2 regions of the Paracoccus versutus genome follow, and region 2 is predicted to be linked to the other one. Evidence: riboswitches for the same ligand, from Rfam matches in the RefSeq annotation. Region 2 holds a riboswitch; the other holds the start of a gene.
What was found. A riboswitch is a leader RNA that binds a small molecule or an ion and turns the genes downstream of it on or off. The one in region 2 is predicted to bind thiamine pyrophosphate.
Positions count from the first base shown of each region.

Region 1: another riboswitch for thiamine pyrophosphate. It lies ahead of E3U25_RS13605 (TenA family protein); the one in region 2 lies ahead of thiD (bifunctional hydroxymethylpyrimidine kinase/phosphomethylpyrimidine kinase).

Region 1 is NZ_CP038197.1:512,823-528,498, forward strand. It holds gene E3U25_RS13570 (phosphatidylglycerophosphatase A family protein) at 1-347, opposite strand, end outside; gene E3U25_RS13575 (bifunctional 2-C-methyl-D-erythritol 4-phosphate cytidylyltransferase/2-C-methyl-D-erythritol 2,4-cyclodiphosphate synthase) at 350-1,492, opposite strand; gene rpiA (ribose-5-phosphate isomerase RpiA) at 1,640-2,374, shown strand; gene gorA (glutathione-disulfide reductase) at 2,371-3,771, shown strand; gene hflK (FtsH protease activity modulator HflK) at 3,830-5,035, shown strand; gene hflC (protease modulator HflC) at 5,035-6,150, shown strand; gene E3U25_RS13600 (AI-2E family transporter) at 6,227-7,420, opposite strand; TPP riboswitch at 7,592-7,722, shown strand; gene E3U25_RS13605 (TenA family protein) at 7,788-8,429, shown strand; gene E3U25_RS13610 (NUDIX hydrolase) at 8,433-8,906, opposite strand; gene ilvC (ketol-acid reductoisomerase) at 9,089-10,111, opposite strand; gene E3U25_RS13620 (Lrp/AsnC family transcriptional regulator) at 10,238-10,693, shown strand; gene E3U25_RS13625 (Lrp/AsnC family transcriptional regulator) at 10,690-11,148, shown strand; gene E3U25_RS13630 (D-alanyl-D-alanine carboxypeptidase family protein) at 11,521-13,125, opposite strand; gene clpS (ATP-dependent Clp protease adapter ClpS) at 13,436-13,753, shown strand; gene E3U25_RS13640 (class I SAM-dependent methyltransferase) at 13,757-14,806, shown strand; gene E3U25_RS13645 (SDR family NAD(P)-dependent oxidoreductase) at 14,803-15,612, shown strand; gene E3U25_RS13650 (hypothetical protein) at 15,616-15,676, opposite strand, start outside.
Region 2 is NZ_CP038197.1:1,750,253-1,765,928, forward strand. It holds gene E3U25_RS19920 (response regulator transcription factor) at 1-105, shown strand, start outside; gene aroQ (type II 3-dehydroquinate dehydratase) at 134-568, shown strand; gene E3U25_RS19930 (trypsin-like serine peptidase) at 783-1,496, shown strand; gene E3U25_RS19935 (HAD family hydrolase) at 1,589-2,191, opposite strand; TPP riboswitch at 2,373-2,476, shown strand; gene thiD (bifunctional hydroxymethylpyrimidine kinase/phosphomethylpyrimidine kinase) at 2,544-3,371, shown strand; gene E3U25_RS19945 (FAD-dependent oxidoreductase) at 3,368-4,345, shown strand; gene thiS (sulfur carrier protein ThiS) at 4,329-4,526, shown strand; gene E3U25_RS19955 (thiazole synthase) at 4,528-5,292, shown strand; gene E3U25_RS19960 (thiamine phosphate synthase) at 5,289-5,885, shown strand; gene E3U25_RS19965 (HesA/MoeB/ThiF family protein) at 5,882-6,844, shown strand; gene E3U25_RS19970 (ABC transporter substrate-binding protein) at 6,841-7,782, shown strand; gene tenA (thiaminase II) at 7,779-8,453, shown strand; gene E3U25_RS19980 (ABC transporter ATP-binding protein) at 8,450-9,241, shown strand; gene E3U25_RS19985 (ABC transporter permease) at 9,238-9,969, shown strand; gene mobA (molybdenum cofactor guanylyltransferase MobA) at 10,129-10,731, opposite strand; gene E3U25_RS19995 (hypothetical protein) at 10,728-11,324, opposite strand; gene E3U25_RS20000 (ABC transporter permease) at 11,321-12,139, opposite strand; gene E3U25_RS20005 (ABC transporter ATP-binding protein) at 12,136-12,855, opposite strand; gene E3U25_RS20010 (cupredoxin domain-containing protein) at 12,898-13,290, opposite strand; gene E3U25_RS20015 (YVTN family beta-propeller repeat protein) at 13,500-14,471, opposite strand; gene E3U25_RS20020 (ABC transporter substrate-binding protein) at 14,480-15,628, opposite strand.

The sequences.
Region 1 (15,676 bases), 1.2 Mb from region 2:
TCGAACAGCCGAAACAGCAGGAATGGCGCGACGAAGCCCGGCCAGGCCGCCAGGATCGAGACACCCTTCTGCGCCAGCGGGATCACGGTGAAGCTCATGGCCAGCCATTGCCCCGCCACCTCGTCGATGACGACCCAGGACGGGTCGCCGTCGGCGCTTTGCGCCAGTACGCGCGGCACCGCCCAGAAGCCCAGCACGGTCGCCAGCACGAAACCCGCCGGCACCAGCATCGGGTGCAGCCATTCATAGGCCGCGACCCCCAGCACCACCGCGGCGGCCGAGCCCCAGGTGCCGGGCGCCGGCCGCAGGTGGCCGATGCCGAAGAATGTCGCGATCAACTTGTCCATGATTACCCCTTGACCAAAGTGACGGTGGCAATGGCGGCGATGCCTTCCTCGCGCCCGGTGAAGCCCAGCCGTTCCGAGGTGGTGGCCTTGACGCTGACCCGGTCGGGCTCGACCCCGACGATCTCGGACAGCCGCAGCGCCATGGCGCCGGCATGGGGCCCGACCTTGGGCCGCTCGCAGATCAGCGTCACGTCGGCGTTCGAGATCTCATAGCCCATCTGCCGCGCCAGCATCGCGGCATGGCGCAGGAAGATATGGCTTTCCGCGCCCTTCCATTGCGGGTCCGAGGGCGGGAAATGCCGGCCGATGTCGCCCTGCGCCAAGGCGCCATAGATCGCGTCGGTCAGCGCGTGCATCCCCACGTCGGCGTCGGAATGGCCCAGCAGCGCCTTGTCATGCGGGATCTTCACCCCGCACAGCCAGACATGGTCGCCTGTGGTGAAGGCATGCACGTCGAAACCATTGCCAAGCCGGATGTCCATCGCGTCCCCCAGGATACGCTCGGCCCGCGCGAAATCCTCGGGCCAGGTCAGTTTCAGGTTGTCCTCGTCCCCCGGCGTCACGGTGACGGGCAGGCCGGCGCGGATCGCCAGCTCCACGTCGTCCGCCGCGCCCTCGGGATGGGCGCGATGCGCGGCCAGGATGGCGTCCAGCGCAAAGCCCTGCGGGGTCTGGGCGCGAAACAGCCCCTCGCGGCTGGCGGTGCCGGTGACGCGGCCGTCCGCGGCCCGCCACAGCGCATCGGTGACGGGCAGGGCGGGGGCGGCGGCGGGCGCGCCGGCGGCAAGCGCCGCGACCACGCCGTCGATCACGCCGGGCGACACCAGCGGGCGGGCGCCGTCATGGATCAGCACATGGGTCACGCCGCTGCCTTCCAGGCTTTCCAGCGCCGCGCGCACGCTGTCGCTGCGCGTCGCGCCGCCGGCGACCAGCACCACCGGGCCGGCAAGCTCGGCGAGGCCGCGCGCCATGTCCTCGGGCGCGAGCGTCACCACGATGCGCGGGAAGCCGGAAAAGGCGGCGATGCTGCGCTCGAGCACGCTTTGCCCGGCCAGGCCGCGCCATTGCTTGGGCAGGCCCTCGCCTGCGCGGGTGCCGCGGCCCGCGGCGGTGATGATGGCGGCATATGTGGCGGGTATCGTCATGGCCGCCAGATGTAGGTCAGCCGCCGCCCCGAGGCAATCGCCGCCGGTCAGGCGTTTCGTCGCGGCCAAAAGACGCAGCCGGTAGTGGCCCATGGCGCGGCTTGTGCTTATAAGGACGGCCATGTGCCGCCTGCCATTCAGCCAAGGATTCCCGTCATGACCGATCCCGCCGTCACCGATCTTTCCAAGGATGCCGCCGCCCGCGCCGCGGTGGCGCTGGTCGAGCCGGGGATGCGGCTGGGGCTGGGGACCGGCTCGACCGCGGCGATCTTCGTGCGCCGCCTGGCGCAGCGGGTGCAGGAGGAAGGCTTTGCGCTGCGCTGCGCCGCGACCTCGAAGGCGACGGCGGAGCTGGCGACCGCGCTGGGGCTGACGGTCGAGGACCTGGACGCCATCGGCTGGCTGGACCTGACCATCGACGGCGCCGACGAGGTGGACCCGGACCTGAACCTGATCAAGGGCGGCGGCGCGGCGCATCTGCGCGAAAAGATCGTCGCCACCGCCTCGGACCGCATGGTGGTCATCGCCGACCAGGGCAAGGTGGTGGACCGGCTGGGCGCCTTTCACCTGCCGGTCGAGGTGATTCCCTTTGGCTGGCAGGCGACCAGGACGCTGATCCAGCGCGCGCTGGACCGGCTGGAGCTGACCCAGCGCCCGATCCTGCTGCGCAAGCGGGCCGATGCGCCCCTGCGCACCGACGAGGGCAACCTGGTGCTGGACCTGGCGCTGGAATCGATCCCCGATGCCGAGGCGCTGGCGGCCGAGCTGTCCGCGATCGCCGGGGTGGTTGAACACGGGCTGTTCCTGAATATCTGCGAGCTGGCGATCATCGGCTGCCCGGACGGGTCGGTGGTGGAGTTGCGGCGCGAGGACATGGCATGAAATTCGACTACGACCTTTTCGTCATCGGCGGCGGCTCGGGCGGGGTGCGCGCGGCGCGGATCGCGGCCAGCGAATACGGCGCCCGCGTCGGCCTGGCCGAGGAAAGCCGCATGGGCGGCACCTGCGTCATCCGCGGCTGCGTCCCCAAGAAGCTGATGATCTTCGCCTCGCAAGCCGGCGCCGCGGCGGCCGAATCGCGCGGCTACGGCTGGCAGGGCGCGGGCGAGGGCCGCTTCGACTGGGCCGAGTTCCACGGCAAGCTCCTGCGCGAACTCGACCGGCTCGAGGGCGCCTATACCTCGGGGCTGGTGAATGCCGGGGTCGAGGTCCACATGCAGCGCGCCCGGCTGCACGACGCGCATACGGTCGAGCTGGCCGACGGCCAGCGCCTGAGCGCCAAGCATATCCTGATCGCGGTCGGCGGCCGGCCGCAGCGCCCCGACATTCCGGGCAAGGAACTGGGGCTGATCTCGGACGACCTGTTCACGCTCGACAGGCTGCCGGGCCGGGTGCTGGTGGTGGGCGGCGGCTTCATCGCCTGCGAATTCGCCACCATCCTGCAGGGCCTGGGCAGCGCCACCGTGCTGGCCTATCGCGGCGATGCGGTGCTGCGCGGCTTCGACGCCGAGATGCGCCGCCATGCCACCGAGCAGCTGCGCGCCATCGGCGTCGACGTGCGGCTGGGCACCAACCCGGCGCGGCTGGACCGCGAGGGGGCGGGCGTCCGCGTCACCTTCGAGGACGGCGGCAGCGAGATCTTCGACGCGGTGATGTTCGCCACCGGCCGCGCGCCCTATACCAAGGGGCTGGGGCTCGAGGAGGCCGGCGTCCGGCTGGGCCGCAGGGGCGAGATCGCGGTGGACGAATGGTCGCAAAGCTCGGTGCCGTCGATCTATGCCGTGGGCGACGTGACCGACCGGGTGAACCTGACCCCGGTCGCGATCCGCGAAGGGCACAGCTTTGCCGACACGGTCTTCGGCGCCCGGCCGCGCAAGGTCGACCACCGGCTGGTGGCCAGCGCCGTCTATACCCGCCCGCATGAGGTGGCGACCATCGGCCTGACCGAGGAAGAGGCCGAGGCCTGCGGTCCCGCCGACATCTATGTCGCCAGCTTCAGGCCCATGCGCTCGCTTTTCGCCGGCTCGGATGCGCGGGCGGTGATGAAGCTGGTGGTAGACGGCGAGACCGACAAGGTGCTGGGCTGCCACATCTTCGGCCCCGAGGCGGGCGAGATGATCCAGATGATCGCGATTCCGCTGGGCATGGGCGCGACCAAGGCCGATTTCGACGCCGCCATCGCCGTGCATCCGACGCTGGCGGAAGAGCTTGTGACCATGCGCAAGCCTTCGCGCCGCGTGGGGGCGGCAAAAATGGACAAACCCGCCGCATCGGCTTGATTTTCCGGCCGAAGGCACCAGTTTCAACCAGACAGACATCAAGCGAGGCACGAGAGGTATGGCAGGACAAGGCCCCTGGGGCGGCGGCGGAGATGACGGCAAGGGCGGCAAGCAGCCGCCGCAAGGGGGCGGCCAGCCCCCCTGGGGCAGTCCGGGCGGCGGCAGGGACGACCGGCCGCAGGGTCCGCGCCGCGGCGACCAGATCCCCGAGATCGAGGAACTGGTGCGCAAGGGCCAGGACCGGCTGCGGGTGCTGATGGGCGGCAAGGGCGGCGGCGGTGGCAACCGCGGCGGCGGCCCGCGCCGGCCGCAGGGCCCGCAATTCCAGATGAGCCGCGGCACCTGGGGCATCGCGGCGCTGGCCGTGCTGGCGGTCTGGGCCTTTTCCAGCTTCTACACCGTCAAGCCCGAGGAACGCGCGGTCGAGCTGCTGTTCGGCAAGCCCGTGGGCACCGGCGAGCCGGGCCTGAACTTCGCGCCCTGGCCCGTCGTCACCGCCGAGGTGGTGCAGGTCTCGGGCGAGCGGACCACGGAGATCGGCACCGGCCGCGCCGGGCCGATGGATTCGGGGCTGATGCTGACCCGCGACCAGAACATCGTGGACATGGCCTATCAGGTGGTCTGGAACATCTCGGACCCCGAGAAATTCCTGTTCAACCTGGCCGATCCCGACGACACCATCCGCGCCGTCTCGGAATCCGCCATGCGCGACATCGTGGCGCGTTCGGAACTGGCGCCGATCCTGAACCGCGACCGCGGCGCCATCGCCGACGACCTGAAGCTGGCGGTGCAGAACACGCTGAACGACTACGAGGCCGGGATCAACGTGCTGCGCGTCAACCTGGACCGCGCCGACCCGCCGCGCGAGGTGATCGACAGCTTCCGCGAGGTGCAGGCCGCCCAGCAGGAACGCGACCGGCTGGAGAAAGAGGCCGACGCCTATGCCAACCGCGTGCTGGCCAGCGCCCGAGGCGAGGCCGCCGCCGTGATCGAACGCGCCGAGGCCTATCGCGCCGAGGCGGTGAACAACGCCGAGGGCGAGGCCGCGCGCTTCAACTCGGTCTATGACGAATATGTCAAGGCGCCGGAGGTCACGCGCCGCCGGATGTATCTGGAAACCATGGAGAAGGTTCTGGGCGGGGTGAACAAGGTCATCCTCGATGGCGAGGCCGGGCAGGGCGTGGTGCCCTATCTGCCGCTGGATCAGCTGCGCAGCGGGGCCTCGGGCTCCGGCAACACCAATACCGGCGGGGGGAACCAGTGATGAACCGTGCAATCTCGCTTCTGGCGCTGCCCTTCCTGGTCGTGGTGGCGGTCCTGGTCATCGCCGCGCTCTATATCGTCGACGTGCGCGAAAAGGCGCTTGTCCTGCGCTTCGGCGAGGTGGTCGAGGTGCGCGAGGAGCCGGGCCTGGGCATCAAGGTGCCCTTCCTCGACAACGTGGTGAAATATGATGCCCGCATCCTGGGCCTGCCGACCCCGCCGATGGAGGTCACGCCGCTGGACGACCGCCGCCTGGTGGTCGATGCCTTCGCGCGCTGGCAGATCACCGACGTGGTGCAGTTCCGCCGCGCGGTGGGCTCGGGCGGCATCGAATTCGCGCAGCGCCGGCTTGAGCCGATCGTGACCAATGCGATCCGGCAGGTGCTGGGCTCGGTGCCCTCGACCACGGTGCTGTCGGACGACCGCACGCCGCTGATGAACCGCATCCGCGACCTGGCCCGCGACGACGCCCGCGACCTGGGCATCCGCGTCATCGACGTGCGCCTGACCCGCACCGACCTGCCCGAGCAGAACCTGACCGCGACCTATGCCCGGATGCGCGCCGAGCGCGAGCGCGAAGCCGCCGACGAGATCGCCCGCGGTGGCGAGGCCGCGCAGCGCGTCCGCGCCGCCGCCGACCGCACCGTGGTCGAGCTGACCTCGGAAGCGCGCAAGCGGGCCGAGGTGGTGCGCGGCGAGGCGGATGCCCGCCGCAACGCCATCTATGCCGACGCTTTCGGCCGCGATCCCGAGTTCTTTGCCTTCACCCGCTCGATGACCTCCTATGAGCGGGCGCTGAAGGGCGAGAACAGCTCGCTGGTGATCCAGCCCCAGGGCGAGTTCTTCGACTACCTGCGCAATGACGGCGCGGACCGGGCCAATCCGGTGCCGGTGCCGCCGCCCGCCGCCACCGAGCCCGAGTCGGAGGAGGAGCCGCAGACCGAAGGCGCGCTGCAACCGGGCGAGACCCCGGCGCCGGCCGAAACCGACCGCACCGGCCAGCCCCTGGGCTCCAGCGCCGGGGTGACGCTGACGCCGCTGCCGGAATCGCTGGCCAGCCCGCCGCAGGAAGAGCCGGTGGTGCCGCCCGCCCCGACGCCGGCCCCGGCCGACTGATCCGCGGGACGAACAGCGCAAATGGAAAGGCGGGACGCGGCTTGCGTCCCGCCTTTTTCATGCCGGGGGCCGGCGGTCATTCCAGGCCGATGAGCTTGCTGTCCTGCCGCTGTTCCTCTTCCGACAGTTCGCGCTGCCATTCCCGCCAGATCGAGACCAGCAGCGCCATCAGCACCGGACCGACGAACAGCCCGACGATGCCCATGGTCTTGACCCCGCCGATCAACCCGAAAAAGGTCGGCAGGAAGGGCAGCTTGACCGGACCGCCGACCAGGACCGGGCGGATGGTCTTGTCCACCACGAACAGCTCGCAGGTGCCCCAGATGAACAGCGCCGCCCCGGCAAAGGGCGTGCCGCTGGCCACCAGATAGGCCGAGACCAGGGTGAAGGACAGCGGCGCGCCGCCGGGGATCAGCGCCATGAAGCCGGTGATGACGCCGAATGTCACCGGCGAGGGCACGCCGGCCAGCCAATAGGCGATGCCCAGGATCACCCCTTCGCCGATGGCGATCAGCGTCATGCCGGTCACGGTCGAGCTGATGGTGGCGGGCACCACGCGCGACAGCCGGCTCCAGCGGTCGGGCAGGATGCGGCGGCCGACCTGGTCGATCTGCGCCACGATCCTGTCGCCGTCGCGGTAAAGCACGAACAGCGTGATCAGCATGAACAGCAGCGTCAGCGCCAGATGGAAGGCCAGCGTGCCCGCCGTCACCGCACCGCGATAGATCGCGCCGATGTTCGAGCCGCTGACCAGCTGCACGATCTCGCTGATGCCGCCGGGGCGGCCGACATAGGTCTGCCAGTTCTCGTCCAGCCAGTCGCCGACCTGCGGCAGCTCGACCATCCAGCCCGGCGTCGGCGCGCCCGAGCTGTTGACCACGATCGCCCAGTTGATCCAGTCGCGCAGCTCGCGGAAGGCATAGATCAGCGCCATGGCGATGGGGATCAGCAGGAAGCAGACCAGCACCAGCACCAGCAGCGTGGCCGCGCCGGTGCGGCCCAGGTTCAGCTGGTGGGCCGCGCGCTCGCGCAGGGGCCAGCTGGCCAGCGCGATCACCATGGCCGCCAGCACCGGCACCAGGAAGCCGTGGAAGAAGTAGATCGAGGCCGCCACGATGGCCAGCAGCAGCCAGCGCGCGGCCGAGATATTGGTCAGCAGGGGCGGCCGGTGCAGGCGCAGACCGACCTGTTTCGGGCTTTGCTGCAGGGCGGCGGCGGCGGGGTTCGGCTCGGTCTTGGTCGTGGGTTTCGGCATTTCGCCTGTCGTCATGGTTCCCGGTCCTGACTGCGGGCGGCTCGCGCGCCCGCCCTGTCGCAACGAGATAACATCTGGCCCCCGGCTGCAAGACGGAATGCCGCCTCGGGCCCGGCCGCTCCCGGATTTCCCGGCTCACGATCCTGTGGGCGGCGCGTGACAGCCGCGGCCATCCGCGCTAACCTTGGCGCCACCAAGGGGAGCCCCGGCAAGGGGCTGAGAAACCGCTGGCCCGGTGCGACCTGCAACGGGCGGCGCGGTGACCCTTTGAACCTGACCCGGATCATGCCGGCGGAGGAATGGGAATGACGCACCTGCCTTTTGCCGGCCTCACCGCGAGGCCGCCGCACCGACGGTCTCGCCCCCAAGCCATGAGGGCATGATGACCGAAAGTTTCTTTGAGACCCTGCGCCGGGAATGCGCGACGGAATGGTCCGCCGCCGTCGGCCACCGCTTCGTGCGCGAAGTTTGCGACGGCAGCATCGCGGATGCGGCGATGGCGCGCTACCTGGTGCAGGACCACCGTTTCCTCGACGCCTTCCTGACGCTTCTGGGCGCCGCCATCGCCTCGGCCGACCGTTTCGAATCGCGGCTGCGCTTCGGCCGCTTCGCCGGCATGGTCTCGGGCGAGGAGAACGACTATTTCCTGCGCGCCTTTGCCACGCTTGGCGTAGGCGAGGCGGACCGCGCCGCCATTCCCGACAGCGCCCCTACCGCGGGTTTCCAGGCGCTGATGCGCGAGGCGGCCGAGACGCGCGCCTATCCCGCCGTTCTGGCGGTGCTGAACGTGGCCGAGGGGCTCTATCTCGACTGGGCCATGCGCGCGACCCAGCCGCTGCCGGCGAATTTCGTCCATGCCGAATGGATCACGCTGCACGACAATCCCTTCTTCCGCGATTTCGTCGGCTTCCTGCGCGACGAATTCGACCGGGCGGGCCCCGAGGCCGCAGAGCAGGCGCGGGACTTCTTCCGCCGCGCCGTCACGCTGGAACTGGCGTTTTTCGACAATGTTTTCGCTGCTTAGCGATCAATCCTCGATGATTTCTATCTCGGGCGGGCTGCCGGGCGGCCCGCTTTCGCGATAGTCCAGCACGATGCGCGCCAGTCCGGCCGGGGCCAGGCGCTGGGAGGTGTGGCGCATCTCGGCCAGGCTCCACCAGCGGAATTCGCGGATGGTGGCGGCTTCGGGCGCGTCCTGGATCGCCGGGGTGAAGCCGGGGGTCTCGACCAGGAAATAGTCCTCGGACTGCCGCCAGCGCTGCCGGTGCAGCGTCATGGTCACGCGGCGCCGCCAGACCAGCGGGCCCAGGGCGGGCAGGGCCAAGCCCAGCTCCTCGGCCAATTCGCGGCGCAGGGTCTGTTCCGGCGTCTCGCCCGGCTCGGTGCCGCCGCCGGGGGTGATCCACCAGTCGCCGCCGCCGTAATCGACCCGCATCAGCAGCACCCGGTCCTCGGGCGTCAGCAGAATGACCCGCACGGCCTGCCTGTCGATGATCCGCATGTTCCTTGCCCTGAAAACGCCCGGCCTGCCGGGCTAGCACATGCCCGGCCAAGGGCGGCGTGGCCTGCGGCCTCCGCGATCGGGAAAGCTCGCCCGACGCGATATGCCGGCTCCCGCCGCGCGCCTCTGCGCCCGCGAAATGGAAAAGCCCCGCCGGGGCGGGGCTTTCCATGGCATCGCGCTCAGTTGCGCTCCTTGTCCACCATCTTGCCCTTGGAGATCCAGGGCATCATGCCGCGCAGCTTCTCGCCGACCTTCTCGATCTGGTGTTCGTCGTTGATGCGGCGGGTCGCCTTGAAGAAGGGCTGGCCCACGGCGTTCTCCTGCATGAAGTCGCGCACGAACTTGCCGGTCTGGATGTCGGTCAGCACCGCCTTCATCCGCGCCTTGGTCTCTTCATAGGGCAGCACGCGCGGGCCCGAGACGTATTCGCCATATTCCGCGGTGTTCGAGATCGAATAGTTCATGTTGGCGATGCCGCCCTCGTAGATCAGGTCCACGATCAGCTTCACTTCGTGCAGGCATTCGAAATAGGCCATTTCCGGCTCGTAGCCGGCCTCGACCAGGGTTTCGAAGCCCATGCGGATCAGCTCGACCAGGCCGCCGCACAGCACCGCCTGCTCGCCGAACAGGTCGGTTTCGCATTCCTGGCGGAAGTTCGTCTCGATGATGCCCGAGCGGCCGCCGCCGATGGCCGAGCAATAGCTCAGGCCGATGTCCATGGCCTTGCCGGTGGCGTCCTGATGCACGGCGACCAGGCAGGGCACGCCGCCGCCCTTGACATATTCGCCGCGCACGGTGTGGCCGGGGCCCTTGGGCGCCATCATGATCACGTCCACGCCGGGCTTGGGCTCGATCAGGCCGAAATGCACGTTCAGCCCGTGGGCAAAGGCGATGGCCGCGCCTTCGCGCAGGTTGTCATGCACGTATTTGCGATAGGTCTCGGCCTGCAGCTCGTCGGGCATGGTGAACATGATCAGGTCGGCCCAGGCGGCGGCCTCGGCGATGCCCATGACCTTCAGCCCCTCGGCTTCGGCCTTCTTGGCCGAGGCGGAACCCTCGCGCAGGGCGACGACCAGGTTCTTGGCGCCGGAATCGCGCAGGTTCAGCGCATGGGCATGGCCTTGGCTGCCATAGCCCAGCATGGCGATCTTCTTGTCCTTGATCAGGTTCACATCGCAGTCGCGATCGTAATAGACACGCATCGGGATCTCCCTCGTTTCGATGCGAGGGTTCTAGCAGCGTTCCGATGGCAGTTCTGTGCAATCTTCGCGGATATGCTGGAGTTTTGGCGACAATCATGCCAAGAATGCCATAAAGGTGAAAAATTCATGCCCGACGCGACCGACCGCCGCATCCTGCGCCAGCTTCTGGCCGATCCCGACATCGCGAACGCCGAGCTGGCCGAGCGGGCAGGGGTCACGCCGGCCAGCCTGTGGCGCCGGCTGGAACGGCTGCGCCAGGCGGGGGTGATCTGCGCCACCGAAGCCCGCATCGACTGGCGCAGGCTTGGCTACGAGGTGCAGGTCAGCCTGCGCTTTACCCTGGACAAGACCCATCCCCGCGCCTTCGACGAGTTCATCGCCGCCGCCCGGCGCGTGCCCGAAGTGACCGAGATCCAGACCTTCCTGGGCTCGGTCGATCTGCGGCTGTCGGTGATCGCCCGCGACATGGCGCATTGGCAGCAGCTCTATCGCGAAAGCATCCTGACCCTGCCGCATGTGGCCGACAGCGATGCGCTGATGCTGGTCTCGACCATCAAGGACGTGCAGGAGCTGCCGCTGTGAGTTTTCACCCCGATGCGACGGATCTGGCGATCCTGCGGCTTCTGGCCGAGGATGCGACGCGCGGCGCGGCCGAGATCGGCCGGACCCTGGGCCTGACCCAGCCCGCGGCCTGGCGGCGCATCCGCCGGCTGACCGAGGCGGGGGTGGTCGCCGGGCGCCGGGTGGTGGTGGACAAGCCCGCCCTGGGCTTCGGCGTCACCGTGTTCCTGGGCATCCGGCTGGCCGCCAAGGGCCGCGTCAGCCTGGAGGATTTCGAGCGCGCAGTGACGGCGATCCCCGAGGTGCAGGTGGTGCAGCATGTGCTGGGGCAGTTCGACTACCGCCTGCGCATCCATGCCCGCGATATCGCCGATTTCGAGCGCATCCTGCGCCGCCGCATCATGACCCTGCCCGGCGTGGGCCAGGTCGAGGCCAATGTCATGCTTTCAGAAGAACGCCGGCTGGGGCCGCTTTAGCCCGGCGGCTGTCGGGCCCGCGCATCTGGAAACGCAAGCTTGCCGCGGGAATGTGACCGGCCGCGCGGCCTCGCACCCGCTATGCAGCGGTACAGGTTGCCCAAGCGGTCCGGCTTGCAGGGAGGGCGGAATGCCAAGGCGGAATGCCAAGGCGGAATGCCAAGGCGGAATGCCAAGGCGGAATGCCAAGGCGGAATGCCAAGGCGGAATGCCAAGGCGGAATGCCAAGGCGGAATGCCAAGGCGGAATGCCAAGGCGGAATGCCAAGGCGGAATGCCAAGGCGGAATGCCAAGGGCGCCTGGTCCTGCCGGACCATGGCGCCCTTGTTGCTTGGTGGCGGCGAACCCCTCGGCCGGTGAAGGTCGGCGAGGTCAGGGGCCGAGGACCCGGCAGCTTTGCTGCCGCGCGGCGATCCGGCCGCAGGCGAGTTCCGCGGTTTCCCGGTTCATCCCGACGAAATTCGCCTCGAATCCCCGCTTGGTATTGGCGACGCGGCTCAGCGCGCTGCCAAGCGCGCCGCTTTCCTGAAGCGCGGTTTTCAGCAGCATCTGCTCGGCCTCGTATTGCGAACGGAACAGGCCCAGCGAGACGCCCCAGCCCTTGCCGCCCGAATCCGATCCGCGGGCGACGATCTCGGTCGGCGCGGGCGCGGCATCCTCTTCGGGGTCGAGCGAGGCGAGGATGATCGTCTCGGACCGCTGCGCCGGGGCCGGCGAGGCCAGCAGCGCCATGCTTTCCGGCTGCGGTTGGGTCGCCTGCACGAACAGCGAGGGCGAGCCCGCCGCCGGCGCGGAAAGCCCGGCCGAACGGTCGTCGCGCGGCGCCGGGGCAGGGCGGACGGCATTCACCGGCACGGCCGCGGGTTCCGAGGCATCGCCTTCTTCCGGCCGCGCCTCGGGCCGGGCGGCGCGGGCCAGCAGTTCGGGATCGGTCGCGACATTGGCGAACTGGCCGGTGCCGGGCTTGCGCGCCGGCCGGGCGCTGGCGGCAAGGGAGCTGCCGCTGCGGGCAGGGGCCGGTGCCGCGGCCGCCTGGGCGCGCGAGACCGCGGCCGAGATCGCCGCCGGCGTCACCACCGCCACGGTCGAGGCTCGCGCCACCGGACGGTCCGAGCTGGCAAGCCGCACGGTCGTTGCCTGCTGCGGTTCGGTGCGGGCGACCTGCACGGTGCGGCGCACCTTCTTCTCGGCCACCAGCTGCGGCGGCGCGGGCTTCACCTCTCGCACACGAGTGGGGGCCTTTCCGAAGCCGGCGTCCAGCAGCTGGGCCATGACCTGGTTGCGATGCGCCGTCGAGGTGCCGCCCAGCACCGTGGCGATGATCCGCTTGGAGCCGCGCTTGGCCGAGGCGGTCAGGTTGAAGCCCGCCGCCCGCGTATAGCCGGTCTTGATGCCGTCCGCGCCCTCGTAGCTGTCGAGGAAGCGCTTGTTGGTGCTGGCGACGGTGGCGATCCCCGCATCGGCCGAGCGGCGCGAGAAGATCGAGTAATATTGCGGGAAATCGTAGAACAGTCGCCGCCCGAGGACCGTCATGTCGCGGGCAGTGGAATAATGCCCCTCGGCCGTCAGGCCGTTGGCGTTGCGGAAATGCGTGTTGCGCATGCCCAGGGCACGGGCCATCTGGGTCATCTGCGCGGCGAATTTCGCCTCGGATCCCGCCAGCCCCTCGCCGATCACCGTGGCCGCGTCATTGGCGGATTTCACCGCCGCCGCGCGGATCAGGTAGCGCAGCTCGATCCGCTGGCCCGGCTTCAGCCCCAGCCGCGAGGGCGGTTGCGCGGCCGCATGGCTGGACACCAGGAACTTGCTGTCCAGCCGCACCTGCCCGCGCTCGACGGCGCTGAAGGCCATGTAGAGCGTCATCATCTTGGTCAGCGAGGCCGGATGAAGCCGCGTATCCGCGTTCTGCGCATAGATTTCCTGCCCGGTGCGCGCATCCATGACGAAGGCCGCGAAGGGGGCGGCGGCCACCGCCATGGGCAATGCCCAGGCGAATAGGATCATCAGTCCCAAGCGGACTTTTCTGGTGATTCTGCTCACTGTCCCGGTCTCTTCTGCCTCTGAGGGTCCGTTCATTATGCGGGCCCTTCATTAATGAAATGACAATAACACGCATTCCCGTGTTCGGAAACCGCAAGTTTGCGCCCATGCCGCGCAATCTGCCGCAGGTTGCCGGGGCTTTCGCATCCCGGCGGCGGGGGCGGGGCTTATCAAGCGCGGGGAAAGGCTCTATATTCGGTCCCAGAACCGTCCATATCCTGATACGAGCGTCGTGACCAAACCGCAGATGACCAACCGACCTGGGGACCGCGAAGAGGTCGAACTGGGGGTCAAGACCAGACCCCGCACGCAGCGGCCTCCGATGTACAAGGTATTGCTGCTGAACGACGATTTCACGCCGATGGAATTCGTCGTGCATGTGCTTGAGCGGCTGTTCAACATGAACCACGCCCAGGCGATCGAGATCATGCTGACGGTTCATCGCAAGGGGGTGGCCGTCGTCGGCGTCTTCTCGCACGAGATCGCCGAAACCAAGGTGGCGCAGGTCATGGAACTGGCCCGCCGCCAGCAGCATCCGCTGCAATGCACCATGGAAAAAGAGTAGAAATTGGCTGGATCACGGCTGGAACTTGTCTTTGGCGGCACGCCGCCCGAAGGGCGCATGCTGCTGATCGGCGCGGGCGCCGCGACCGATCTTTCGTCCTTCGATCCCGCCCGCGTGCAGATCGTGCAGGGCTTTTATCCCGACCACCGGGCGCTGAAATCGCGTGGCTACGACGTCGAGACGGCGGCCTCGGGCGATTTCGACGGCGCCGTGGTCTTTTTGCCGCGGGCGCGGGCCGAGGCGCGGGCGCGCATCGCCGAGGCCGCGGCGCGGCTGGCGCCGGGCGCCTCGCTGTGGATCGACGGGCAAAAGACCGACGGCGTCGATGCGGTGATGAAGGAGATGCGCGCCCTGGCCCCGGTGGACGAGGTCCAGTCGCGCGCCCATGGCAAGATCTTCCGGGTGACGCTGCCCCAGCCGGGCTGGCTGCCCGAGGGCTGGGCGGCGCAGGATCACCCGGCCGCGCCCGGCATGGTGACGCGGCCGGGCGTGTTCTCGGCCGACGGGCCGGACCCCGCCTCGCAGGCGCTGGCGGCGGCGCTGCCCGAGAAACTGCCGACCCGCATCGTCGACCTGGGCGCGGGCTGGGGCTGGCTTTCGGCGCAGATCCTGACCCATCCCGGCGTCGAGCTGCTGCACCTGGTCGAGGCCGATGCCGCGGCGCTGGATTGCGCGCGGCGCAACATTGCCGATCCGCGCGCGCGCTTTCACTGGGCGGATGCGCTGGATTTCCGCCTGCCCGAGCCGGTGAACGGCGTGATCATGAACCCGCCCTTCCACGAGGGGCGGGCGGCCGACCCGAGGCTCGGCGCCGGCTTCATCCGCGCGGCGGCGGGGCTGCTGACCGGGGCAGGGCGGCTGTGGATGGTGGCCAACCGCCACCTTCCCTATGAGCAGGCGCTGCGCGAATGCTTTGCCGAAGTCACCGAGCTGGGCGGAGACGCGCGGTTCAAGATCCTGACCGCCTCGGGCGCGCGGCGCGGCGGAGCCGGGCGGCCCCAGTCGAAAGGCCCGCAGTCGAAAGCCCCCCTGTCGAGAGCGAGGAAAAGATGAGCCTGTCCATCCAGGGCAAGACCGCCATCGTGACCGGCGCCGCCCGCGGCATCGGCCTGGCCATCGCCCGCCATTTCGAAGAGGCGGGCGCCAATGTCATGTTCGCCGACAGCGACGAGGCGGCGCTGATGACCGAACTGGGCGACCAGGCCGCGGCCGAGGGGCCGGTGCGCGCCTTTGCCGGCGACCTGGGGCAGAAGCTGACGCTGGCGAACCTGGTCTCGGCCACCATCGACGCCTTCGACCGGGTGGACATCCTGGTCAATGCGCATCGCATGGTGCAGGGCTGCGACCCGCTGACGGTGAACGACGACCTTCTGGGCGACATGCTGCGCCAGAACATGAGTTCCGGCCTGCGCCTGTCGCAGATGGTCGCCAAGCGGATGATGGCCCAGGCCGAGGAGGCCGGCGAGGAGGCGATCCAGCACGGCGCCATCGTCAACGTCACCTCGCTGGCCGCCGACTGGCCGCAGCCGCAGATGCTGGCCTATTCCATCGCCAGCGCGGCGCAGGCGCAGGCGACGCGCTCGCTCGCCTCGGCCCTGGCGCCCAAGCGGATCAGGGTGAACGGCGTCGCCTTCGCCAGCATCATGTCGAACAACCTGCAGCTGAAGCTGCGCGAGGATCCGGGCCTGCGCGACCGCATGATCGCGGCGACGCCCCTGGGCCGGATCGCCGGGGCGGACGAACTGGCGGCGACGGTGCAGTTCCTGGCCAGCGAGGCGTCGAGCTTTGTCACCGGGCAGATCCTGCGCGTCGATGGCGGCCGCAGCCTGGGCGACCCGCTGGCGCCCGGCGTCTACTGAGCGTTATCCGTCCTTTTCGGGATAGGCGGCCTTGCAGGCGTCGACCGCGGCGCGGGCGGCGGGC
Region 2 (15,676 bases):
CGCATCTCGCGCCTGCGCACCAAGCTGGGCGAGGATCCCAAGAACCCGCGCCTGATCAAGACGATCTACGGCGCGGGCTATATCTTTCTGGCCGAACTGGGCTAGATTGCCCCCGATCTGCCGGAGAACGCCCATGCCCACCGTCTATGTCCTGAACGGCCCGAACCTGAACCTTCTGGGCCAGCGCCAGCCCGAGATCTATGGCAGCACCACGCTGTCCGACGTGGAACGCGACTGCCGGGCGCTGGGGGCCGAGCTTGGTCTGGAGATCGCCTTCCACCAGTCGAACCACGAGGGCGCGATCATCGACCTGATCCACGAGGCGCGGCGATCGGCCCAGGCCATCGTCATCAACCCGGCGGCCTTCACCCACACCTCGGTCGCGATCCTGGATGCGCTGAACACCTTCGACGGTCCGGTGATCGAGGTGCATATCTCGAACGTCCACAAGCGCGAGAGCTTCCGGCACCATTCCTATGTCAGCCTGCGCGCCGAGGGCGTGATCGCCGGCCTGGGCATCCACGGCTACCTGCTGGCGCTGCGCCACGTGGCGAAGCTGGTGGGATAGGTGGGCTGGGGCGGTGGTTTGAGCCCGAAGCGGACGGCCGAACCGTAGCCGCACTACCTAGACGCACGTTCAACCTCCTGGAATTCAAAGCGTTGTTTGCGACTCACGAGGAAAACGCAGCAATCTGTATCGTGAACCCATTCAGAACATTTGAGGCGTGAATATGTATCACCCGCTGACCCGGAAGCACTTGTACAGCGCAACGAGGGTTTCTGTGTATTTTGACGAATACGGTAACGAGAAGTCTGCTTCCGGTACGGCATTTTTCCTAAGGACAAGCGCCGGAAAGTTGTATCTTGTATCAAACAGGCATGTCTTCGATGCAAGCTACAGTGACCCCCGCAAGAAAAATTGGGCTTTGAGAAAGGTAGTCGCTGCGGGATATTGTGACGGAAATCTGCTGCCGTTTGATTTTTCCTTTAGCCCACCACAGATTCTGTTTCCAAAAAATGAGAAGGAAGATGTTGCCGTGGTTGATCTGAGCAATGTCAGAATTGACGGAGCGTTGCCAGGCAGCGTGGTACCGATTGAGGAAAGCTACTTAGCGGCAGACGCCGACTTTTCCGAGGTAGATATCTCCGACATTGTGGCTTTCCCAGTGTATCATGGAGCGTCTAATCAGCCGGTAATGCGAACCGGGTGGGTGGCAAGTGATCCATCGCAGAATTTTATCGGGCATGGTCTCAGCGGCGACGCAAGGCGCATTGCAATTGAGGGATTCTCATGGGGCGGCTATTCTGGCTCACCTGTTTTTACTTTAGATAGAGGACTTCAGTCTGGCGCCGGCATTACTTACGGCGGCGGATTTCGAGGAAGTAAAATGATTGGCGTGAATGCTGGCCACATAAAGGTTGCGGATGGGTCGGGCGCACATGCTGGACTATCGTATCTTATTAAAAGCAGTGTTTTAATTGAGTTGCTTTCTTAAATGCCAACGTGAGGTCTTTGCTGATAGATTTCTCCTGCTCATGCAGGCTGCGAATGACCGCTCCGGTCCCGCAAAGCGGACTAGCCGCCCCCTCAAAACACCCCGCGCCGCGCCAGATCCTCGCCCAGCGCCTCGGCGCTGGTAAAGCGGATCGCGTCGATGCCCAGCGCGCGGGCGCCCTCGACATTGGCCGGGCTGTCGTCGATGAAGATGCAGTCCTCGGGGCGCAGCCCGTTACGGTCCATCAGCAGCCGAAAGATCGCGGGCTCGGGCTTCAGCGCGCCGACCTGGCCTGAGACCAGGATGTCGGCGAACAGCCCGCCCAGCCGGGAATGCAGTTCCAGCGCATGGGGCCAGGTCTCGGCCGACCAGTTGGTCAGCGCATAAAGCGGCACCCCGCGGGCCAGCAGCGCCTCGGCAATCGCCCAGCTGCCCGGCACGGTCTTTTCGATGGTGACGGGGAAAGCCGCCAGATAGCCGGCCAGGTGGCGCGCCTCGTCGCCATGGGCGGCGCGGGCGGCGGCAAGCCCCTCGGCAAAGCTGCGCCCGCCGTCCTGCATCCGGTTCCAGCCGGGAAAGTCGATGCGGGCCATCCAGGCCTCGGCCTCGGCCCGGCTGGTGAACACATCCGCAAAGGCCAGCGCCGGATCCCAGTCGATCAGCACCCCGCCCAGGTCGAAGATCACGCTTTTCATCGCATCCTTCCGCATTTCGCCGCGCCCAGATCGGCCGGAAATCCCGGCGCTGTAAAGCCCGAAAACCGCGCCGCGCGCCCCGCCATGCTGCCGGCAAGGCCGACGGATCCGCGACAGCGAGGGGCCGGCCGCGCGCGGCCCTTGCAATACGGGGCGCCGGAGCCTAGTGTCGCGCGGAAGACTCATACACTTGGGGAGCCCCGCACGGGGCTGAGAGGTGCCGGGCACCGACCCATCGAACCTGATCCGGGTCATGCCGGCGTAGGGAAGGGTAGAGTGACGCGGCCCGCAATCCCAGGCCGCCACCCATCCGCCCAGCGTCCGCGTGCCCGGCCGAAACGAAAGGCGGGCCATGTCGGGATTGCAGCCCCATCCCATCGCGCTGACCATCGCCGGCTCGGACAGCGGCGGCGGCGCCGGAATCCAGGCCGATCTGAAAAGCTTTTCGGCGCTGGGCGTCTATGGCGCCTCGGTCATCACCGCGATCACCGCGCAGAACACCCGCACCGTCGCCGCGGTCGAACCCGTCAGCCCCGCCATGATCGCCGCCCAGATCGACGCGGTCTTCGGCGACCTGGACGTGCGCGCGGTCAAGATCGGCATGGTCGGCGGCGTGGATGCGATCACGGTCGTCGCCGGCCGGCTGACGGCGCTGCTGGCGGACAACCCGGTCCCGGTGGTGCTGGACCCGGTGATGGTGGCGAAATCCGGCGACGCGCTTTTGCCGGACGAGGCCGTCTCGGCGCTGCGCGAGCAGCTGATCCCGCTGGCGACCGTGCTGACCCCCAACCTGCCCGAGGCCGCGCGCCTGCTGGACCTTGCCGCCGCCGCGACCCCCGAGGAAATGCGCCAGCAGGGCGAGGCGCTGCGCGCTCTGGGCGCCGCCAACGTGCTGATGAAGGGCGGCCACGCAACCGAGGACAGCTGCACCGACCTGCTGATCGGTCCCGAGCCGCTGGTCCTGACCGCGCCGCGGCAGCAGACGCCCAACACCCATGGCACCGGCTGTTCGCTTTCCTCGGCCATCGCGGCCGGGCTGGCGCAGGGCATGACGGTGGCGCAGGCCGTGACCCGCGCCCATGGCTGGCTGCAGGCCGCCATCGCCCGCGCCGACGAATTGTCGGTCGGGCTGGGCCATGGCCCGGTGCATCATTTCCACGCGCTCTGGGGGCAGGCATGAACCAGATCACCATCCTTGGCGCCGGGGTGATGGGGCTTTGCATCGCCACCGAACTGGCCCAGCGCGGCACCCTGCCGCGCATCATCGACCCGGCCGGCAAGCCCGGATCGCAAGCCTGCAGCTGGCGCGCGGGCGGGATGCTCGCCCCTTATTGCGAGGCCGAAAGCGCCGAGCCGGTGGTGCTGCGCCTGGGCGTCGAGGCCGCCGACTGGTGGCAGGCGAACGGGGCCGAGGTCATCCGCCGCGGCACGCTGGTGCTGGCGCCCTCGCGCGACCGGGCGGAACTCGACCGTTTCGCCCGGCTGACCGAGGCGCATCAGCCGGTGAACGGCGACGAAATCGCGGCGCTGGAGCCGGAACTGTCCGGCCGCTTCCCGCGCGGGCTGCATTTCGCGACCGAGGCGCACCTGAACCCGCGCGCCGCCCTGCTGGCGCTGCGCGACCGGCTGGAGGAACGCGGCATCCAGATCGAGACCGAGGGGACGCCCACCGGCCTTGTGGTGGACGCGCGCGGCTTGGCGGCCAAGGACGAACTGGCCGACCTGCGCGGCGTGCGCGGCGAGATGCTGGTGATCCGCTGCCCGGAAGTGACCCTGACCCGCACCATCCGCCTGCTGCATCCGCGCATCCCGCTGTACCTCGTGCCGCGCGGCGATGGCGTCTACATGATCGGCGCCACCATGCTGGAGACCGGCGGCAAGTATCGCGTCACCGCCCGTTCGGCGGTCGAGATGCTGTCGGCCGCCTATGCCCTGCATCCCGGCTTTGCCGAGGCCGAGATCCTGGAGCTTGGCTCGGATGCGCGCCCGGCCTTCCCGGACAACCTGCCCCGCCTGCGCCGGCGCGGCGGCACGCTTTACGCAAACGGCCTTTACCGCCACGGCTATCTTCTGGCCCCCGCCGTGGCCCGCATGGCCGCCGATTACCTTCTCGAGGGCCGGAAACCGGAGTTCATGGATGAAGATCACCCTTAACGGAGAGGCGCGCGACCTGAACGGCCCGTCCGTGCAGGACGCGCTGGCCGAGATCGGACTGGGCGCGGCCAAGGTGGCGACGGCGCTGAACGGCGCCTTCCTGCCCGCCGCCGCGCGGGCGGAAACCACGCTGAAGGATGGCGACGCGCTGGAAGTCGTGGCGCCGATGCAGGGGGGCTGAGATGCCGGACTTTTACGGAACCGCGGTCGAAAGCCCGCTGATGCTGGGGACGGCGCAATACCCCTCGCCCGCGATCATGGCGCAGGCGTTCCGCGCATCCCGCGCCGGCATCGCCACCGTCAGCCTGCGGCGCGAAGGCGGCGCCGGCCAGGATTTCCACAACCTCATCAAGGATCTGGGCATCCCGGTCCTGCCCAATACCGCCGGCTGCCATTCGGTGCGCGAGGCGGTGACGACCGCGCAGATGGCGCGCGAACTGTTCGAGACGCCCTGGATCAAGCTGGAGGTGATCCGCGACGACGACACGCTCTGCCCCGACGTGATCGCCCTGGTCGAGGCGGCGCGCATCCTGTCCGACGACGGCTTCCAGGTCTTTCCCTATTGCACAGAGGATCTGTCGGTCTGCGGCCGGCTGCTGGACGCGGGCTGCCAGGTGCTGATGCCCTGGGGCGCGCCCATCGGCTCGGGCCGGGGGCTGAACAACCCTTACGGCTTGCGCAGCCTGCGGGCGCATTTCCCGGACGTGCCGCTGGTGGTCGATGCCGGCATCGGCCTGCCCAGCCACGCCGCCCAGGCGATGGAGCTGGGCTATGACGCCGTGCTGCTGAACACCGCCGTCGCCAAGGCCGGCGATCCGGTGGCCATGGCCAGCGCCATGGCGCTGGCGATCGAGGCGGGCCAGCTGGCCCATGCCGCCGGCGCGATCGAGGCGCGGGACATGGCCGCGCCCTCGACCCCGCTCTTCGGAATGGCGGTGCTGGGATGAAACTGCCGCGCTTCTATCCGATCTTCGACAACAGCGACTGGCTGCGCCGCGCCCTGCCCTTGGGCGTGAAGCTGGTGCAGATCCGCATCAAGGACCAGCCGCCCGCCCGGCTGCTGGGCGAACTGGCGCTGTGCCAGGAGCTTTGCCGCGAACATGGCGCCACGCTGGTCGTCAACGACCACTGGCAGGCCGCCATCGACCTGGGCTGCGACTTCATCCACCTGGGGCAAGAGGATCTGGACACGGCCGACATTCCCGCGATCCGCAAGGCGGGGCTGCGGCTGGGCCTTTCGACCCACGACCATGCCGAGCTGGACCGGGCGCTGGCGCTCAGGCCCGATTACGTCGCGCTGGGTCCGGTCTGGCCGACGATCCTGAAGAAGATGAAATGGGAACAGCAGGGGCTGGACCGGGTCCGCGAATGGCGCCGGCTGGTCGGCGCGACGCCCCTGGTCGCCATCGGCGGCGTGACCCCGGACCGCGCGCTCGAGGCTTTCGCCGCTGGCGCCGACGTGGCCTCGGCCGTGACCGACATTACGCTGAACCCCGACCCCGAGGGCCGCATCCGCGAATGGCTGCGGGTGACGGCATGAACCGCTATGCCCGCCAGATGGTCCTGCCCGAGGTCGGCGCCCAGGGGCAGGACCGCATCGGTGCCGCCCATGCGCTGGTGGTCGGCGCGGGCGCGCTTGGCGTGCCGGTGCTGCAATACCTGGCAGGCAGCGGCATCGGCCGCATCACCCTGATCGACCCCGACACGGTCGAGGAATCGAACCTGCACCGCCAGCCGCTTTACCGCATGGCGGATCTGGGCCAGCCCAAGGTCCGCGCCGCGGCGCAGGCCCTGGCCGGGCTGAACCCCTCGGTCCGGGTCGAGACGCTGGAGGAGCGCCTGACCCCGCTGAACGCCCCCGCGCTGGTCGCGGCGGCGGATGTGGTGCTGGACTGCGCCGACAGCTATGCCGCTAGCTACACGCTGTCCGACGCCTGCCTGGCGGCGGGCAAGCCGCTGATCTCGGCCTCGGCGCTGGGGCTTGCGGGCTATGTCGGCGGCTTCTGCCGGGGCGCGCCCAGCCTGCGCGCGCTGTTCCCCGACCCGCCCGACAGCGGCCAGACCTGCGCCACCGCCGGCGTGCTGGGCCCGGTGGTGGGCATGCTCGGCTGCATCCAGGCGCAGATGGCGCTGCGGCTGCTTCTGGGCCTGGCCCCCTCGCCCCTGGGCGAGTTTATCCGCTTCGACAATGGCCGCTTCACCCAGTTCCGCTTCGACGCCGCGCCCGAGGCGACTGGCCCGCGCTTCATCGCCCGCGAGGAAATCCGCCCGGCCGACCTGGTCATCGACCTGCGCCCCGAGGACGAGGCCCCGCGCAAGGCCACCCCGGACGCGCTGCGCCTGCCCGATTACGGCGCGACCGGCCCCCTGCCCGACCCCGGCGGCCGCGTGGTGCTGGCCTGCCGTTCCGGCCTGCGCTCCTGGCGCGCCGCCGACGCCCTTGCCCGCCGCTGGAGCGGCGAGATCACCCTTCTGGCCCTTGGAGACGACGACCGATGAAACATTTCACCCTTGCCGCCGCCCTCGCGATCCTGGCCCAGCCGGCGCTGGCCCAGGACAAGGTCACGCTGATCCTGGACTGGTTCGTGAACCCCGACCACGGCCCGATCATCGTCGCCCAGGAAAAGGGCTTCTTCGCCGAGGAAGGGCTGGAGGTCGAGGTCGTCGCCCCCGCCGATCCCTCGGACCCGCCCAAGCTGGTCGCCGCCGGCAAGGCCGATTACGCCATCAGCTACCAGCCGCAACTGCACCTGCAAGTGCATGAGGGCCTGCCGCTGAAGCGCGTGGGCACCCTGGTCGCCACGCCCTTGAACTGCCTGATGGTCAAGGCCGACGGCCCGGTGCAAGAGATCGCCGACCTCAAGGGCAAGAAGATCGGCTATTCCGTCTCGGGCGTCGAGGAGGCGCTGGTCGGCCAGATCCTCGGGACCGCCGGGCTGACCATGGACGACATCGAGATGGTGAACGTGAACTGGTCGCTTTCGCCGGCGCTGATCGCCGGCCAGGTCGATGCCACCATCGGCGCCTATCGCAATTTCGAGCTGACGCAGATGCGGCTGGAAGGCGCCGAGGGCAAATGCTTCTTCGTCGAGGAACAGGGCGTGCCGACCTATGACGAGCTGATCTTCGTCGCCAACCCGGCCAACCTGGACCTGGACCGCACCCGCCGTCTGCTGCACGCGGTCGAGCGCGGCGCGCAATACATGATCAACCACCCCGACGAGGCCTGGGAGCTGTTCTCGGCCACCGCCCCCGACCTTCGCGACGAGCTGAACGCCGAGGCGTGGAAGGACACGCTGCCGCGCTTCTCGCAATCGCCGGCGGCGCTGGACCAGGGCCGCTATGCGCGGTTCGAGGCCTTCCTCTACGAGGCCGGGCTGGTGGACGGCGTGCTGCCGGTCTCGGACTTGGCGCTGGACGTGGGGGCGGCAGAATGAACCGCTACGGAGACGCCTTCGCCGCCTGGCGCGCCGACGCGCAGCCGGAATGGGACGCCTATACCCGCCACGCCTTCGTCGAGGGGCTGCGCGACGGCACGCTGCCGCAATCCTGCTTCCTGACCTACCTGGTGCAGGACTACCTGTTCCTGAAGAACTTCTCGCGCGCCTGGGCGCTGGCGGTGGTCAAGGCCGGCGACCTCGACGAGATGCGGGCCTGTTCGGCCACGGTTCACACCCTGCTCGATCACGAAATGGGCCTGCATGTCCAGACCTGCGCCCGCGCCGGCATGGGCCCCGAGGTGCTGGCCAATGCGCAAGAGGCGGTGACCAACATCGCCTATACCCGCTATGTGCTCGAGGCGGGCTATTCGGGCGATTTCCTCGACCTGCTGGCGGCGCTGATGCCCTGCGTGCTGGGCTATGGCGAAATCGGGCTGCGGCTCCAGGCCGAGGCGGCGCCCGACACCCCCTATCGCGAATGGATCGACACCTATGCCGGCGCCGAATATCAGGCCGCCTGCATCTCGGCCGGCGAATTGCTGGACAGCGCCATCCGCAAGCGACTGGGCGCGGCGCCCCAGGAAAGCCCGCGCTGGACGGCGCTGTCGCAGCGCTTTGCCACCGCCACCCGGCTCGAGGTCGCCTTCTGGGAGCTTGGCCGCGCATGACCGCCGCGGCCTCGGTCCGCGGCCGCGCCTGGGTCGGCGAGGCGCCGCTGTTCGCGCCGGTGGAGCTGGTGCTGGAACTCGGTGGCTGGACCTGCCTGCTCGGCCCCTCGGGCGTCGGCAAATCGACCATCCTGCGCCTGATCGCCGGGCTGGAAACCGGCGCGCGCTTCGAGGGCGAGGTGGTGCGCAACTGCCCGGTCGCCCTGATGGCGCAGGATCCCGGCCTGATCCCCTGGCTCGACGTGACCGGCAATGTCACCCTGGGCGCCCGGTTGCGCGGCAGCCTGGGGGCTTCTTTCGTGTCCAAATATCCTGGGGGACGCCGGAGCGGCCCCATCGAGGGGCCGCTCCGGCGGGGGGCAAAGCCCCCGGCCGCCCCCGCAGCCCGCGCGGCCCATCTGATCGAGGCCGTGGGCCTGGCAGACCGCGCCCATCACCTGCCCGCCAACCTGTCCGGCGGCCAGCGCCAGCGCACCGCCCTGGCCCGCACGCTTTTCGAGGACCGGCCGCTGGTGCTGCTCGACGAGCCCTTCTCGGCGCTCGACGCGCGCACGCGGGCGCAGATGCAGGATCTGGCAGCGCGCCTGCTCGACGACCGCACGGTGCTTCTGGTCACGCATGACCCGGCCGAGGCGGCACGGCTGGGCGACCGCATCCTGCTGTTGCGGGAAACGGGGCTGACCGAATGGCCCCGGCCCGACACGCGCCCGAAAGGCGCCGCCCGCCCCTATGACGCGCCCGAGGTGCTGGCCCTGCAGGCCGAGCTGATGCGGGGGATGATGGCATGAGAACCGTCGCGGCCCTGGTCGTCACCATCCTGGCCCTCTGGCAGGGGGTCATCTGGCTCGCCGGCATGCCGCCCTTCCTGCTGCCCTCGCCCTTGGCCGTGGCCGACGCGCTGTGGATCAACCAGGCCGAGATCGCCCGCCATGCCGGCTTCACCCTGGCCGAGGTGGTGCTGGGCTTCACCCTCGGCTCGGCCCTGGGCGCGGCGCTGGCGGTGGCGATGGGGTTTTCGCAGAAACTGACCGGCGTGCTGCGGCCGATCCTGACCTTCAGCCAGACCATCCCGGTCTTTGCCCTGGCGCCGATCCTGACCTTGTGGCTGGGCTTCGGCATGGCGCCCAAGATCGCCATGACCGTGCTGATCGTGTTCTTCCCGGTCGCCAGCGCCTTCCTGGACGGGCTGATGCGCACGCCGCAGGCGGCGCTGGACCTGGCGCAGGTGATGGGCGCCGGCCGCACCCGCATCATGCGCCACCTGCGCATCCCCGCCGCGCTGCCGAGCCTCGCCACCGGGCTGCGGCTGGCGGCGGTCTATGCGCCCATCGGCGCGGTGATCGGCGAATGGGTGGGCGGGGCCCGCGGCCTTGGCGCGCTGATGATCCATGCCAACGGCCGGATGAAGACCGCCCTGGTCTTTGCCGCCCTGCTGGTGCTGTCGGTGATGACGGTGATCTTCGCCCGGCTCGTCGCCATCGCGCTGCACCGGCTGCTGCGCCGCTACGGCGTCTAGCAGGTTGCTGAAAAAGTCCTTGCGACAGGACAGCGTGGGCGGGGAACCGGGAAATCCGCTTCAAATTTGCCGAAAATACCCCATTTTCGGGCCGATATTAGCTGGATCCAGAACGATTTCCGCTGCGTCGCCCTCTCAAAATCCTTTTTCAGCAGCCTGCTAGACCAGGCGCGCGGCGCGGGCCAGATCCTCGGGCGTGTTCAGGTTCAGGAACGGGTCCAGCGGGCGGCTGTCGAACACCGCCCGTCCCGGATCATGCGCAGCCGCGAACTGGCCGATCCGGTGCAGCCCGGATTCCAGCGCCTCGTGCAACTCGCCGCGCAGCGACACCGGCCAGAGCGCGCAGGTCGGATGGTCGCGCAGCTGCCCGCTGTCGTCCGGACTGGCGGCGATGGCCACGCCCGAGCGGCCGGCCGCCTCGCGCAGCCGATGCACCAGATCCTCGGGCAGGAAGGGCGTATCGACGCTGACGCTGACGACGCTGTCGGCCCCCTCGGCCGCCGCCCATTCCATGCCGGCCAGAACCCCGGCCAGCGGCCCGGCGAAGCCGCCGATGCCGTCGGCGATCACCGGCAGCCCGTATTCCGCGAACTGCTCGGGCTCGCCATTGGCATTGATCGCCAGCCGCCCGCATTGCGGCGAAAGCCGCGCGATCACCCGCGACAGCAGCGTCTCGCCCGCCAGCATCCGCAAGGCCTTGTTGCCCCCGCCCATGCGCGTGGACAGGCCCCCGGCCAGGATGGCGGCGGGCAGCGCGCTCATTCCAGCCCCGCGGCGATGGCGCGGGCCAGCGCAAAGACCCGCTGTTCGAGGATCACCGGCGTCTCGCAGACATAGGTCAGCGCGTGCTGGCGGTCCTGGAAGATGCGCATGTCCCAGTCGAGCCGTTCCTCCTCGGCGTCGATCGCGTCGAAATCGGGTTGTTCGGCCTTTTGCAACTCTTCCATCCTGGCGCGGTGGGCGTCGATCCTTTGTGCCAGATCGACCTGCTTGTGGCCATAGCGCGCGATGCCGGCGATCAGCGCGGTGCGATGCGGCTCGATCCGGTCAAAGATCGCCACCATCAGCGCGGTCAGCTGCCGGTCGTCGGCGCCCTCGGCGAATGCGGCGATCTCGGCCTCGGCCTCGGGCAGCGGCAGGCGGCGCTGCTCCAGCCGGTCGGCCAGGGCGGCGATCTCGGGCGTGCGGGCCAGGTCGCGCACGGCCTCGTCCGGCTCGGGCCCGGACCACATCTGGCCCAGCGACAGGTGCGGCTGCTTGCGCTGCACGCAGGGCCAGTCGGGATCGGTGCCGCTTTCCGCCTGCGCCGCGCCTGCGCCCGCGACAAGGCAAAGCGCCAGAACCAGGTATCTCATGCTCCCCCCTTTCGCCGGGCCCAGAGCCCCTTGGCCGGATCATACATGATCACGGCCCCTGCAAAGAACAGGATCAGGCAACCCGACACCACCAAGAAGGACAGAAGATCGAAGCGCGCGTAAAGGGCAAAGCGGATCAACTCAACCGCATGGGTGAAGGGATTGGCCGCGCAGATGTCATGCAGCAGCGGCGAGCTTTCGTTCATCCGCCACAGCGGGTAAAGCGCGCTGGAGGCGAAGAACATCGGGAAGATGACGAAATTCATCACCCCGGCAAAGTTTTCCAGCTGGCGGATAGCCGATGACAGGAACAGCCCCATCGCCCCCAGCATCAGCCCCGCCAGGAACAGCGCCGGCAGCACCGCCAGATAGCCGATGGCGGGCGGCTGCACGTCCCAGAACCAGGCGATGGCCAGGAAGGCATAGACCTGGATGATCGACACGATCACCCCCGCGACCAGCTTGGCCGCCAGCAGGAACCAGCGCGGGAACGGGCTGACCAGCAGGGTGCGCATCGCCCCCGTCTCGCGGTCATGCACCATCGAGAGCGAACTTTGCATGCCGTTGAACAGCTGGATCATCGCGCAAAGGCCGGGGGTCACATAGACTTCGTAAAGCACATAGGTCTGGTAGGGCGGCGTGATCGACAGGCCCAGAACGGCGCGGAACCCGGCGGCAAAGATGAACAGCCAGACCAGCGGCCGCACCAGCGCCGCCAGGAAGCGGCCGCGCTGGTTGACGAAGCGCAGGGTCTCGCGCCGGGCGATGCCCAGGAATGCGGTCAGCCACATGCGCGGGGTCAGGCGATGGCTCATGCCGCCTCCCCCGTCAGGCGCAGGAAGGTGGCGGTCAGGTCGTCGCCGCCGATGGCGCCGGCATTGCCGCAGGCCAGCACCTCGCCCCGGTGCAGGATGACCAGCCCGTCCTCGGGGCGGATCTCGTCCAGGATATGCGTGGCCCAAAGCGCCGAAACCCCGCCCCGCACCAGCGCGCGGGTCAGCGCCACCACCTCGGCGCGGGATTTCACGTCGAGGCCGACGGTCGGTTCGTCCAGCAACAGGATCTCGGGGCGGTGGATCAGGGCGCGGGCGATCTCGGCCCGGCGCTGCTGGCCGCCGGACAGGGCCGAGACCCTGGCATGCAGCCGGTCCGACAGCTCGACCTGCGCCAGCACCTCGAGGCTGCGCGCCCGCGCCTCGCGCCGGGGAATGCCGTGCAGCGCGGCGTGGTATTCCAGGTTCTGCGCCACGGTCAGGTCGGCATCCAGCGCGCGGGACTGGAACACCACCCCCAGCCGCGCCAGCGCCGCGCCGGGCTGGCGGCGCAGGTCGTGCCCCGCCACCTCGATCCGGCCCGAGCGGTTGTCGTAAAGCCGGGTAATCAGCGAGAACAGCGTGGTCTTGCCGGCGCCGTTCACGCCCAGAAGCGCGGTGAAGCCGCCGCGCGGCACGGTCAGCGACACGTCCTTCAGCGCCTGAAAGCGGCCGAAGCTGTGGCTGACATGCTGGATGGAAAGCGCGTCCTGCGGCATCTGGCAAAGGGGCGGGGCGCGCACGGCCCCCGCCCGCCTGGCTTACTGGATGTTGAACACCGCCTGCTGGGTTTCGCCCTGCGAGCCGGGGATCGACAGCGTATAGCGGCCCGGCACGATGGCGATGAAGCTGATCGTCGCGGTGCCGGCATCGTCGAACTCCAGCGAATGCACGCCCATCGGCCGGATCTCGATGTCGTTGATGACGATCTCGTTCACCCAGATCGCGCGGAAGAAGTCGCCGCCCGACAGCGCCAGTTCCTGGCTGCCGTCCGCATTGATGTCGAGGCGATAGAAGCCGCCCGACTTCAGCTTGTATTCCGCCGTCGCCACCGGCTTGCCCGAGGCCAGCGTCAGCGGCGCCAGGTCGGTGCGGTTGTCGCGCGCCATGATCCCCGAGAAGCCGAAGTCGAACTTGGAGCCGGCCTCATGCACGCCCTCGGCGCCGCCTGCCTCTGCGGCATCGTCGTCGTCGTCATCATCGTCGTCCTGTTCGGCGGCGGGGGCGCCATCGGTGGCGGCGCCGGCCTCGGGGCTGGCTTCGGGCGCGGCCTCCTGCGCCGTGGCGGGCAAGGCCAGCCCGGCCATGATCAGCAGGACGGTCAGCAAACGGGTCATGGTTCTTCCTCCCTCTTGAACTCTCATCAGTTGGGCGCGACGACCACGCCCCAGGGCTGCTGGCCCACGGGCACGGATTTGACGACCTTCAGCGTCGCCACGTCGATCACCGAGACATCGTTGGAATTGCCGTTGGTGGTGAACAGGTATTTCTCGTCCGGGGTAAAGGCCATCTGCCAGACCCGCTGGCCGACCAGCAGGTAGTCCTGGACCTCGTCCGTCTCGCCGTCGATCACGGCGACGCGGTTGGCGGGGCCCAGCGCGACAAAGACCTTGCTGCCGTCGCCGGTCACGCGCACGCCGACCGGCTGGATCGCCTCCGGCAGGACGCCGGGGATCTGGAAGCTGATCTTCTTGGTGATCGCCTGGGTCGCCGGGTCGATCACGCTGACCGTGCCGCCGATTTCCGAGCTGACGTAAAGCTTGGTCCCGGCATCGTTGAACTGGGCAAAGCGCGGGCGCGAATCCACCAGCACGTTGGCGAAGATCTCGAAGCTTTCGCTGTCGATGAAATGCGCCATGTTGGTGGTTTCCGAGGTGTTGATGACCACCTTGCCGTCGGGGCTGACGCCCATGCCCTCGGGCTCGACGCCGACCGGGATCTCGGCCAGAACCTTGTGGGTCTGGGTATCGACCACGGTCACGAGGTTGTCGTCCTCGTTTGCGATGTAAAGCGGGTTGCCCGAGGGATGCAGCACGAACAGCTCAGGGTCCGGCCCGGAAGGCAGCGTATGCATTTCCTCCATCGTCTCGGGGTTGAAGACCCGCACCAGGTCGTCGTCCGAGGCGCAGACGTAAAGCTCCTTGCCGTCGGGGCTGATGGTGATGCCGCGCGGGCGGGCGCCGACCGGATAGGTGCCGATCACCTCCAGCGTCTCGCTGTCCAGCACGGTGACGTCATTGCCCTTTTCGTTGCTGACGAAGACCCGGTTGGCGGCGGCGGGCAGGGCGAAACCCAGGCACAGGGCCGAGGTCAGGATGGCGGTTGCAGCTTTCATCTTTGGCCTCAGAACTTGCATTCGGTTTCGGGACGGTCGAAGCCCAGCGTGTCCAGCGCCGAGCTTTGGTGCAGATACTGGTCCTGCGGGCTGACCGAGGCGGTGACGGAATCGGTGGCCAGCAGGATCGGCTGGCGCAGCTGGTGGTCCCAGTCGCGCAGGGTCAGCTTTTGCCCCTTGAAGCCCGCGACCTCGAAATTCTCGGACAGCATGAACTCTTTCAGCGCGACGGGGTCGGTGCTTTGCGTGCGCGTCGCCGCCTCGCCGATCATGCGCAGCGCGATCCAGGTCTGGTAATCCTCCTCGCGGATCGGGCGGCCGGCGAGCTTTTCGAAACGGTTCTGGAACTGCGTCGCCCCCCAGGCCTCGAGCGAAGGCGCCCAGCTGCGCGGCACCAGCCCGGCCGAGCCGGCGACCGGGCGCGGATCCCAGGTCGCATAGGGCAGCCAGTCGGCAAAGACGCCGTTCTCGTCCGCCGCGATCAGCACGTCATGGGCCGGCGCGCGCTGGGTAAAGACCGGCATCTGCTGCTGGACCTGCACATGGCCGCTGTCGCTGCGCCGGCTGCCGCCGGTATCCTCATAGGTGCGGGCCTCGACGATCTTGGCGCCGAACTTGGTCGCGGCGCGGCGATAGGCGTCGGCAAGCGCCACGTCCTCGGGATGGCTGCCGGCGATCAGGAACCAGTTCGGCCATTGCTTCCACATCAGGAATTGCGCCAGCGCATCGGCCAGCATGGCGTGGCTGGGCGCGGCATGGATCACGTTGAAGCGGCAGTCCTTGCCGCGCAGGCCGTCGCCGCGCGCCCGCGCATTCAGCACCAGCGCCCGGTCGCCGGCCTGGTCGGCCAGGGCCAGCGTCTGCGCATCATCGGCCAGCGTGACGATGAAGGGGATGCCCTGGGCCAGCAGCTTGTCCATCTCGGCCGGGGCGGATTCGGGCGTGGCGGCGATCTCCAGCGCCTCGAAATCCTGGTTCATGAAGCGGCCGGTGGTGTCGTTGTCCTCGATCGCCAGCCGCGCGCCGGCAAAGCCCAGATCCTCGGGCGGCGCGTCCAGCCGCGAGATGGGCGGCAGGCTGGGCACGTCCACCCGCAGCACGGCGGCGCGCACGGTCTGCGAGGCTGCGACATCTTGCGCAAGGGCTGGATTTGCCATGGACAAACCAGCCAAAAGTATGATGATTCTGCCTTTCATGGCCGTCCT